3 regions of the Bradyrhizobium nivariense genome follow, and region 2 is predicted to be linked to each of the others. Evidence: predicted binding sites of a transcription regulator. Region 2 holds the regulator's gene; each other region holds the start of a gene.
The links. The regulator PhoB, encoded in region 2, activates phosphate uptake and scavenging genes when phosphate is short. The targets are predictions, from matches to a motif close to TGTCATNNANCTGTCAT.
Positions count from the first base shown of each region.

Region 1: QCM77_RS14220 (alkaline phosphatase D family protein) is a predicted target of PhoB. The motif match lies at 1,307-1,323, and genes of this name have one in related genera.
Region 3: QCM77_RS38090 (Orn/Lys/Arg family decarboxylase) is a predicted target of PhoB. The motif match lies at 2,088-2,104, and genes of this name have one in related genera.

Region 1 covers NZ_JARWCR020000014.1:100,627-103,902, reverse strand. Annotated here, with positions in the region: gene QCM77_RS14230 (NAD(P)H-dependent flavin oxidoreductase) at 1-659, shown strand, start outside; gene QCM77_RS14225 (hypothetical protein) at 767-1,192, shown strand; gene QCM77_RS14220 (alkaline phosphatase D family protein) at 1,412-2,977, shown strand; gene QCM77_RS14215 (aldo/keto reductase) at 3,123-3,276, shown strand, end outside.
Region 2 covers NZ_JARWCR020000084.1:17,930-21,205, forward strand. Annotated here, with positions in the region: gene pstB (phosphate ABC transporter ATP-binding protein PstB) at 1-763, shown strand, start outside; gene phoU (phosphate signaling complex protein PhoU) at 775-1,491, shown strand; gene phoB (phosphate regulon transcriptional regulator PhoB) at 1,514-2,221, shown strand; gene QCM77_RS39845 (GcrA family cell cycle regulator) at 2,382-2,894, opposite strand.
Region 3 covers NZ_JARWCR020000075.1:39,006-42,281, reverse strand. Annotated here, with positions in the region: gene QCM77_RS38095 (xanthine dehydrogenase family protein molybdopterin-binding subunit) at 1-2,046, shown strand, start outside; gene QCM77_RS38090 (Orn/Lys/Arg family decarboxylase) at 2,149-3,276, shown strand, end outside.

The DNA of each region.
Region 1 (3,276 bases), on a different contig from region 2:
GCATCAAGGTCATCCATAAATGCACCTCGGTGCGCCATTCCTTGAAGGCGGAGCGGATCGGCTGCGACGCCGTCAGCGTCGACGGTTTTGAGTGCGGCGGCCATCCCGGCGAGGACGACATTCCCAACATGATCCTGCTGCCGCGCGCAGCGGAGGAACTGAAGATCCCGTTCGTCGCCTCCGGCGGCATGGCCGATGGGCGCAGCCTCGTTGCGGCGCTGTCGCTGGGTGCGGCCGGCATGAACATGGGCACGCGCTTCATCGCTACCAAGGAAGCGCCGGTGCATCAGAACGTGAAGAACGCTCTTGTCGCGGCGACCGAGCTCGACACCCGCCTGATCATGCGGAGCTTGCGCAACACCGAGCGCGTGCTGAAGAACGCCAATGTCGACCGCCTGCTCGAGATCGAACGCGAGAAGGGCGACAAGCTGAAGATCGACGACATTCACGACCAGGTCGCGGGCGTCTATCCCAGGATCATGCTGGAGGGGCAGATGGATGCGGGTGCCTGGAGCTGCGGCATGGTCGCAGGCCTCATCCACGACATCCCCACCTGCAAGGAACTCGTCGATCGCATCATGGCCGAGGCTGAAACCATCATCCGCAACCGTCTGATGGGGTTCCTCGAGGGGATGGGAACGGCGAAAAAGGTCGCCTGACACCGCCAAACTCCTTAACCACGGCGGCAGTTGACCGCTGGAATTGCGCGCGACGCCCCCTAAGTAGAGGTAAATTACCTCTTAACAATCAATTTCAGGAGGCGTCCATGGTCCTGAAGAGCGTTCCTTTTGCCGTTGCCGTCGCCCTCGTGCTCGCATGGGGCGGCATCGCGCGCGCTGACGACTACAAGCCAAACGAATATCTCGGCCTCGATCTTTCGAAGGCGGTGTTGTCGCCGAAGCGGCTCGGGCCGGAAACCCACTTCACGCCGGTCGCGCTGGAGGCGCGCGGCGGCAATGAGGCGCAGGCGCACGCCGAGCCGGTCGACGTGCCGAAGAAGGTCGCCGCCGAACGCGTGCGCGTGTCGGAGCCGAAGGTCAAGGTCGCGCACGCCAAGCCCGCGCAGCCACGCGGCGCAGCGCGCACCAAGCTCGCGCATCGCCACGGCAATCCGCTCGACGCGCAGGCGATGGACACTCGCATCCAGACCTGGCCTTGCCGCTCGGGTGGCATCTGCAACTGGAAGCGCTAAAGCGCGATGAGATGAGGATGAATCATCATCGCGCTTTAGGTTGTTGTTTGAGCGTGATCTTTTCGGAAAACCGCTTCGCACTTTTCCGGATCATGCTTTAGGTCAGTTCCGAGCCGTCATCCGCACGTCGTAAAACCGTAGGCCCGGGGTCAAGAAACCGTAAGCCGGGGGTCAAACGACGCAGGCACCTTCCGTCGCGATTCGACGAAGGTTTCCTGAATGGCATCGCTCCGCGCCTCGCGCGCCTGGACCCGGCGGCAATTCCTGGTCCGCTCCACCTCCAGCCTCGCCGTCGCCGCGCTCGCAAAGCCACACCTCAGCCGCGCCGCCGACCGTCCGCAGATCACAGGCGGCATCCAGTCCGGCGACGTCTCGGATGACTCCGCCGTGATCTGGGCGCGCGCCGACCGGCCGGCGCGCATGCAGGTGGACTACTCGACCGTCGAAAGCTTCAAGACCATTATTGCGTCGGCTTCGAGCGATGCATTGCGCGACGCTGATCTCACGTCAAAACTGCTGCTGAACGATCTGCCCCTCGGGCAGGACATCTTCTATCGCGTGCGCTTCGACGATATCGCGACCGGCATCGCCGGCGAAAGCCGCATCGGCCATTTCCGCACAGCGCCGGCTGCCGGCCGGTCGATCTCGTTCCTGTGGTCCGGCGATACCGCGGGGCAGGGCTGGGGCACCGACACATCGCGCGGGGGCTACCGCAGCTATCGCACCATGCTCGACAATCGCCCGGACTTCTTCATCCACTCCGGCGATCACGTCTATGCCGACTGCACGATTCCCTCGGAGCAGAAGCTGCCGAACGGCGAGATTTGGCGCAATGTCGTGACCGAGGAGAAATCCGAGGTCGCACACACGTTGGCGCAGTTCCGCGGCAATTACAAATACAACCATCTCGACCAGCACTTCCGCGCCTTCCACGCCGAGGTGCCGATGTTCGCGCAGTGGGACGACCACGAGGTCACCAACGACTGGTCGCCGACCGGCAGCTATGACGGGGCCGGCCATGAGGATGACGGCACCCCGCGCTTGGTCGCGCGCGCCCGCCGCGCCTTCTTCGACTTCATGCCGATCCGCGACGTCGGCGCGCGAAAGGCGCGGGTCTATCGCAAGATCGCCTATGGTCCGCTGCTCGACGTCTTTATGATCGACATGCGCAGTTTTCGCGACGATAGCTGGAACAAGGGCGACGATCACCGCGGCTGGATTTTGGGTGCCGAGCAGCTCGCCTGGCTGAAGCGCGAGCTCGCCGCCTCGCGCGCGACCTGGAAGGTGATCGCTGCCGATTTGCCGATCGGCCTCATCAGTCTCGATGCCGTCGCGCTCGGCAATGGGCCGCCCGACCGGCGCGAGCACGAGATCGCCGATCTTCTCGCGTCCATCAAGCGCGCCGGAATCCGCAACATCGTCTGGCTCACCGCCGACATGCACTACACCGCCGCGCATTACTACGATCCGAACAAGGCGCAATTCCAGGACTTCGAACCGTTCTGGGAGTTCGTGTCCGGTCCCTTGCATGCCGGCACCTGGGGTCCTGGCGAGCTCGACAACACCTTTGGTCCGGTCGCGATGTACCAGAACGGCTGCAGCGAGGCGCAAGGCGAGAATTTGGCGCCCTGTTTCGGATTGCAGTTCTTCGGCAAGGTCGACATCGACGGCCGCAGCGGTGTGATGACAGTGACCCTGAAGGATGTCGACAACCACGACCTCTGGTCCGTCGACATCGTGCCGCAGCCGCAGCCGCGCCCGGCCGTGGTGGCGCAGCATTCGTAGGTCGCTAACCCGATCTTGATTGGCCGCCGTCCACCTCCCGCGCTATGCTGTCCGTTCCCGCCACCTCTTTTCCATCACCGAAGAGTCTGCTCACGCAGCATCGCTGCTGGCCTCCGGCGGGCTGAACTATGTCAGGAGCCTTTTCATGGATCATCTGAAGACACAGGGCATCAGCATGCCCAAGCTCGGCCTCGGTACCTTCCGCATGCAGGGCGATCCTTGCCGCGCGGCGGTCGAGAGCGCGCTGTCGATCGGCTATCGCCATATCGATACCGCCGAGATGTACGGCAACGAAGAAC
Region 2 (3,276 bases):
GCCCGAGGCGCCCCCCAAGGTGACCGTCCGCAACCTGAACTTCTATTACGGCGAGCACCATGCGCTGAAGAACATCAACCTGACGCTCGGCGCCAACCGCGTCACGGCGTTCATCGGCCCGTCGGGCTGCGGCAAGTCGACCCTGCTGCGCATCTTCAACCGGATGTACGACCTCTATCCCGGCCAGCGCGCCACCGGTCAGCTCATGCTCGACCAGACCAACATCCTCGACGGCAAGCTGGACCTCAACCTGCTGCGCGCCCGCGTCGGCATGGTGTTCCAGAAGCCGACGCCGTTCCCGATGACGATCTACGAGAACATCGCCTTCGGTATCCGCCTCTACGAGAAGATCTCGAAGTCCGAGATGGACGGCCGGGTCGAGAAGGCGCTGCGCGGCGGCGCGCTGTGGAACGAGGTCAAGGACAAGCTCAACGCCTCCGGCCTGTCGCTCTCCGGCGGCCAGCAGCAGCGCCTCTGCATCGCCCGCACCGTCGCGGTACGGCCCGAGGTCATCCTGTTCGACGAGCCCTGCTCGGCGCTCGACCCGATCTCGACCGCCAAGGTCGAGGAACTGATCCAGGAGCTGTCCGAGGACTACACGATCGCGATCGTCACCCACAACATGCAGCAGGCGGCGCGCGTCTCGGACAAGACCGCCTTCATGTATCTCGGCGAGCTGATCGAGTTCGACGACACCAGCAAGATCTTCACGTCGCCGACCGACCGGCGCACGCAGGATTACATCACCGGACGGTTCGGCTGAGGAGACGGAACATGGGTTCTGAACATACCGCAAAGGCCTTCGATACCGACCTCCAGGAACTCACCCGCCTGGTCGCCGAGATGGGCGGCATCGCCGAACGCATGATCGTCGATTCCGTCGACGCGCTGATCCGTCGCGACATCCCGCTCGGCCAGCGCGTCGTCACCATCGATGCCGAGCTCGACGCGCTGCAGAAGCGCATCGAGGAGCGCGCCGTGCTCACCATCGCCCGCCGTCAGCCGATGGCGATCGATCTGCGCGAGATCGTCGGCGCCATGCGCGTCGCGACCGATCTCGAGCGCATCGGCGACCTCGCCAAGAACATGGGCAAGCGCGTCGCGGCGCTGGAGACGGACTTCCATCCGCTCAAGCTGTTCCGCGGCCTCGAGCACATGACCGACCTCGTGCAGCAGCAGGTCAAGTCGGTGCTGGACGCCTATGCCGCGCATGATTTGCCGGCGGCGATGGCGGTGTGGAAGGGCGACGAGGAAGTCGACGCCATCTGCACCTCGCTGTTCCGCGAGCTCCTCACCTACATGATGGAGGATCCGCGCAACATCTCGTTCTGCATCCACCTGATGTTCTGCGCCAAGAACATCGAGCGGATCGGCGACCACGCCACCAACGTCGCCGAGACCGTGTTCTACATGATCGAGGGCCAGGCGATGACCGACAAGCGGCCGAAGGGCGACATGACGACCTTCGCCACCACGGTACCGAATACTTGAAGACTTAAGGAGCGACGACCCGATGGGCGCACGCATTATGGTGGTTGAGGACGAGGAAGCCCTGACCGAGCTTCTCCGCTACAACCTCGAAGGCGACGGCTATGACGTCGAGACGGTGATGCGCGGCGACGACGCCGACACCCGCCTCAAGGAGCACATCCCCGATCTGATCGTGCTCGACTGGATGCTGCCGGGGCTATCCGGCATCGAATTGTGCCGGCGGCTGCGCACCCGTCCCGAGACCAAGCAGCTCCCGATCATCATGCTCACCGCGCGCGGCGAGGAGAGCGAGCGGGTGCGGGGTCTTGCGACCGGCGCCGACGATTACATCGTCAAGCCGTTCTCGGTCCCGGAATTGCTGGCGCGCGTAAAAGGCCTGCTGCGGCGCGCAAGCCCCGAGCGGCTCGCCACCGTGCTCGCCTTTGGCGACATCGAGCTCGACCGCGACAAGCGCCGCGTGGCACGCTCGGGCCGGCCGATCGATCTCGGCCCGACCGAATATCGCCTGCTTGAGTTCTTCCTGGAGCATCCGGGGCGGGTGTTCTCGCGCGAGCAATTGCTCGACAGCGTCTGGGGCCGCGACATCTATATCGATGAGCGCACCGTCGATGTTCACATCGGCCGCCTGCGCAAGCTGCTCAATCTCGGCCGCGAGCAGGACCCGATCCGCACCGTCCGCGGTGCCGGCTACGCGCTGGACGATCGCTTTGCGAAGGCGGAGCAGGCGTAGGGGATTTGCGGTGTGATGTTGGCAGACGTGATCTAGCCGGCTGCCGCCACAATCTCCGATGTCGTCCCGGCCTAGTGCGCACTTGCGCACTAGGCCGGGACGACATTGAGTATTTTTGAGCCGTCATCGCGTCACGGCTCGATCCTGAAATCGAAACTACTTACCGCGGCCCCGGCTTCACCGGTGCACGCCGCCGATCCGATGCCGGCTGATACGCGACCCGCGAGTGCTGGGCGCAGTAGGGCAGGCCGGAGAGCGCCTTGCCGCCGCAGAAGAAGAAATCCGGGCTCGAGGGATCGCCGACCGGCCAGTGGCAGGTCGCCTCGTTCAATTCCAGCAGCGACAGCCGCTGGCTCATCGGCACCACGTTGTCGTAGGTGACCGGTTCGGCCTCCACCTCGACTTCGAAGGCCTGTGCCAGCGCGGTGTTGCCGCGCGAGATCGGGCGGGTCACCCGCATCATGTGCTGCGCGGGACGCGCCTTGCGCGGCCGCGGCGCTGCCGATGAAGGGCTCTTGGCGCGGCCCGACAGGCCGAGCCTGTGCACTTTGCCGATCACGGCATTGCGGGTCACATTGCCGAGCTCAGCCGCGATCTGGCTGGCCGAAAGTCCGGCCTCCCAGAGCTTTTTTAGCTGCTCGACGCGATCATCGGACCAGGTCAAAACCGTCATTGCACCCTTTCCCTCGCTGCGGGCCAGCCATCCTGGGGCCTCGCAGCGAATGCCTAAGCCTTTAAAAACCCGTGCCGCCAGAATCCCTTAAGGCTCGCCGGGCGCGACTAGAACGCCCGAACGTTTACGCCGGTACATGAGGACTTAGAGATCAGAACCACTGCACGAGATGTCGTATCTGACAATCCAAACGCTACAATATGGCGTGACTCCCGCGCAAGAGTCCGCCGACTCGCTTCCACATGTTCCGTGGTGAAAACCCGCAAAATCGGCACCGCAAGACTACGGATTCAGCGTTTCGCGAGGCTTTCCGGGCGGCATTGACACCCGTTTCACCAGGCCTAAGATACTCATGCGTGCCGCCCTGAAGAGGCGGCACGTT
Region 3 (3,276 bases), on a different contig from region 2:
AGTGCGGCGCTGCAGGTCAAGGGCGTGCTCGACGTGCTAACACATGCGAACCGTCCGCCGCTCGCCGACAAGGATGAGGCGTGGAAGGACGAGGTGGCGCCCGAGAAAGGCTCGCCTTTCCGTCCGCTTTATGATGACACGATCAAGTTCAACGGCCAGCCGATCGCGTTGGTCGTGGCGGAGGACTGGGAAACCGCGAAATTCGCGGCCACGCTCGTGCGGGTCGAGTATGAGCAGCGCGGCTTTGCGACCGACCTCGAAGGCGAGCGCAGCAAGGCCGCCGAAATGGACGAACCACACGAGCCGCGCGGAGACGCCGCAGCGGCTCTTGCCCGAGCCGATGTGCGCCACGAGGCGGACTACGTGATGGCGACCGAGCATCACAACCCGATGGAGCTCTATGCGACCACGGCGGTCTGGGAGAGCAATGGCAAGCTCACGATCTACGACAAGACCCAAGGCGTCCAGAACGTCCACAAATTTCTCTGCGGCGTGTTCGACAAGAAGCCGGATGACATTCGCGTGGTCTCGCCTTACGTCGGTGGCGCCTTCGGCTCCGGCTTGCGGCCGCAATACCAGGTCGTGCTGGCAACGCTTGGCGCGCTCGCGCTGAAGCGAAACGTTCGCGTCGTGCTGACGCGGCAGCAGATGTACGGGCTCGGCTACCGGCCGATGACCATCGAGCGCGTCGGGCTCGGCGCAAAATCCGACGGCACGCTCGACGCGATCACGCACGAGGCCATTGCCGTCACCTCGCGCTACGAGGATTTTGCACGCAACGATACCGGCTGGGCCGAACAGCTCTACAGCAGCCCGAACAGCCGCTTCTCTCACAAGCTGGTCCACCTCGACGTCTCCACCCCCTGCGACATGCGCGCACCGGGCGCCGCTTCCGGCGTTTGCGCGCTCGAATGCGCGATGGACGAGCTCGCCGTCGCGCTTAAGCTCGACCCGATCGAACTGCGGCTGAATTGCTACTCGGATCGCGATCAAAGCGAAAATCTGCCCTATACCAGCAAGCAGTTGCGCGAATGCTACGCGCGTGGCGCGGACGCCTTCGGCTGGAGCAGACGCAATCCTGTGCCGCGCTCAATGCGCGATGGCAAGGAGCTGGTCGGCTGGGGCATGGCAACGGGCGTGTGGGAAGCATTGCAGATGCCGGTCGCGGTGCGCATCGTGCTGACGTCGAATGGACATGCCGAGGTATCCTGCGCCGCCTCCGACATCGGCACCGGCACCTACACCATCGTGGCGCAAGTTGCGGCCGATGCGCTCGGTCTGCCGATCGAGAACATCAGCGTCCGGCTTGCCGATTCCACCCTGCCGCAGGCGCCGGTCGAAGGCGGCTCCTGGATGGCCGCCTCAAGCGCACATGCGGTGCTCGCAGCCGCTCAGGAGGTCCGCAAGGAACTGTTGCGCCTGGCCAAGAAAATGCGTGGCTCGCCACTCGGCGATGCCGAGGCGGCCGATACGGTCCTGATCGACGGCAGCATTGCCAGGAACAGTGACAACAGCCGCGCGGTCTCGATCGCCGACGCGATGCGCCATGGCAACGTCGAACGCATCGAGAAGGAAAAGCTCAACCAGTTCGGTGAGGACAAGAAGCACGCGCGCAATACCCATTCCGCGGTATTCGCCGAGGTGAAGGTGGACGAGCAGCTCGGCGTCGTCCGCGTGACCCGGGTGGTCAGTGCAATCGCGGCCGGGCGGATCCTGAACACCAAGACCGGCCGCAGCCAGATCATGGGCGGCGTGGTCTGGGGGATCGGGATGGCCCTGCACGAGGAGACGGTGATGGATCACCGCTTCGGCCGGATCATGAACGCGAACATCGCCGAGTACCACATTCCCGTGAATGCCGATGTTCACGACATCGACGTGATCTTCGTCGACGAGCCGGACGCGCACATCAACGCGCTCGGCGTCAAGGGACTCGGCGAGATCGGGATCGTCGGCGTCCCGGCGGCGATCGCAAACGCCGTCTATCACGCCACCGGCAAACGCATCCGCCGCTTCCCGATCACATTGGACAAGCTCCTGGACTGAGCCGCCGGTCATCCGACCCGGCCCGATCGGGATGGAGCCTCTGTCATCCAGCTGTCATCAAATGTGTCGAGACCTGTCGGTCTCGCACATTCGGGACAGACAATGGACTATTTCAAGCGCTTCAACTTCCTGTTCGCCGCACCTGTGTTCGACGCCGACGATCTCGAAGGCGTCCGCTTCAACCAGATCATCGAGGAGATCCAGCGCTCCGGCTTCGAGGTCGTTCGCGCCCGCAAGCTGGAGGACGCGGAGATGGCGGTGCAGACCGATGCCGCGATCGGCTGCATGGTGGTGGACTGGGGCAAGAAGGGCCTGGAGGGCAAGACCTCGGCGCTGATCAATTTGATGCGGCGGCGCGGCCTCGATTTCCCGATCATCCTCCTGATCCGGCGCAAGCGGTTCGAGGATCTGCCGGTCGAGGTGCTCGATTTCATCGACGGTTATGTCTTCCTGTCCGAGGAAACCCCGACCTTCATCGCCAAGAACCTGATCAGCCGGCTCAAGCAATATGCCGAGACGCTGAAGACGCCGTTCTTCGGCGCGCTGGTCGACTATGCCGAGGAGGGCAACCAGCTCTGGACCTGCCCGGGTCACAATGGCGGCGTGTTCTACAATCGCAGTCCGATCGGGCGGGTCTTCGTCGAACATCTCGGCGAGTCCGTGTTCCGCGACGACCTCGACAATTCCGTGCTCGACCTCGGCGACCTCCTCACCCATGAAGGACCGGCGCTGAAGGCACAGAAGGAAGCCGCGCAGATTTTTGGTGCGGAAAAGACCTATTTCGTGCTCAACGGCACCTCGACCTCGAACAAGGTCGCGCTCGGCGCCCTCGTCACCGACGGCGATCTCGTGCTGTTCGACCGCAACAACCACAAGGCCGCTCATCATGGCGCGCTGATGATCAATGGCGGTGTCCCGGTCTACGTGCCGACCATTCGCAATGCCTGGGGCCTGATCGGCCCGATGCGCTGGGACATGCTCGACGAGAAAATCTTGCGCGAGGCGATCCGCAATCATCCCCTGGTCGCGGACAAGGATGCCTGGCGCAAGGAGCGGCCGTTCCGCGTCGCCGTGGTCGAGCAGTGCACCTATGACGGCACCATCCACAGCGCCGAGATGATCTTGAAGCGCGTCGGCCATCTCTGCGAGTACATCCTGTTCGACGAGGCCTGGGCCGGCTTCATGAAGTTCCACCCGCTCTATGCCGGCCGCTTCGCCATGGGACTGGCG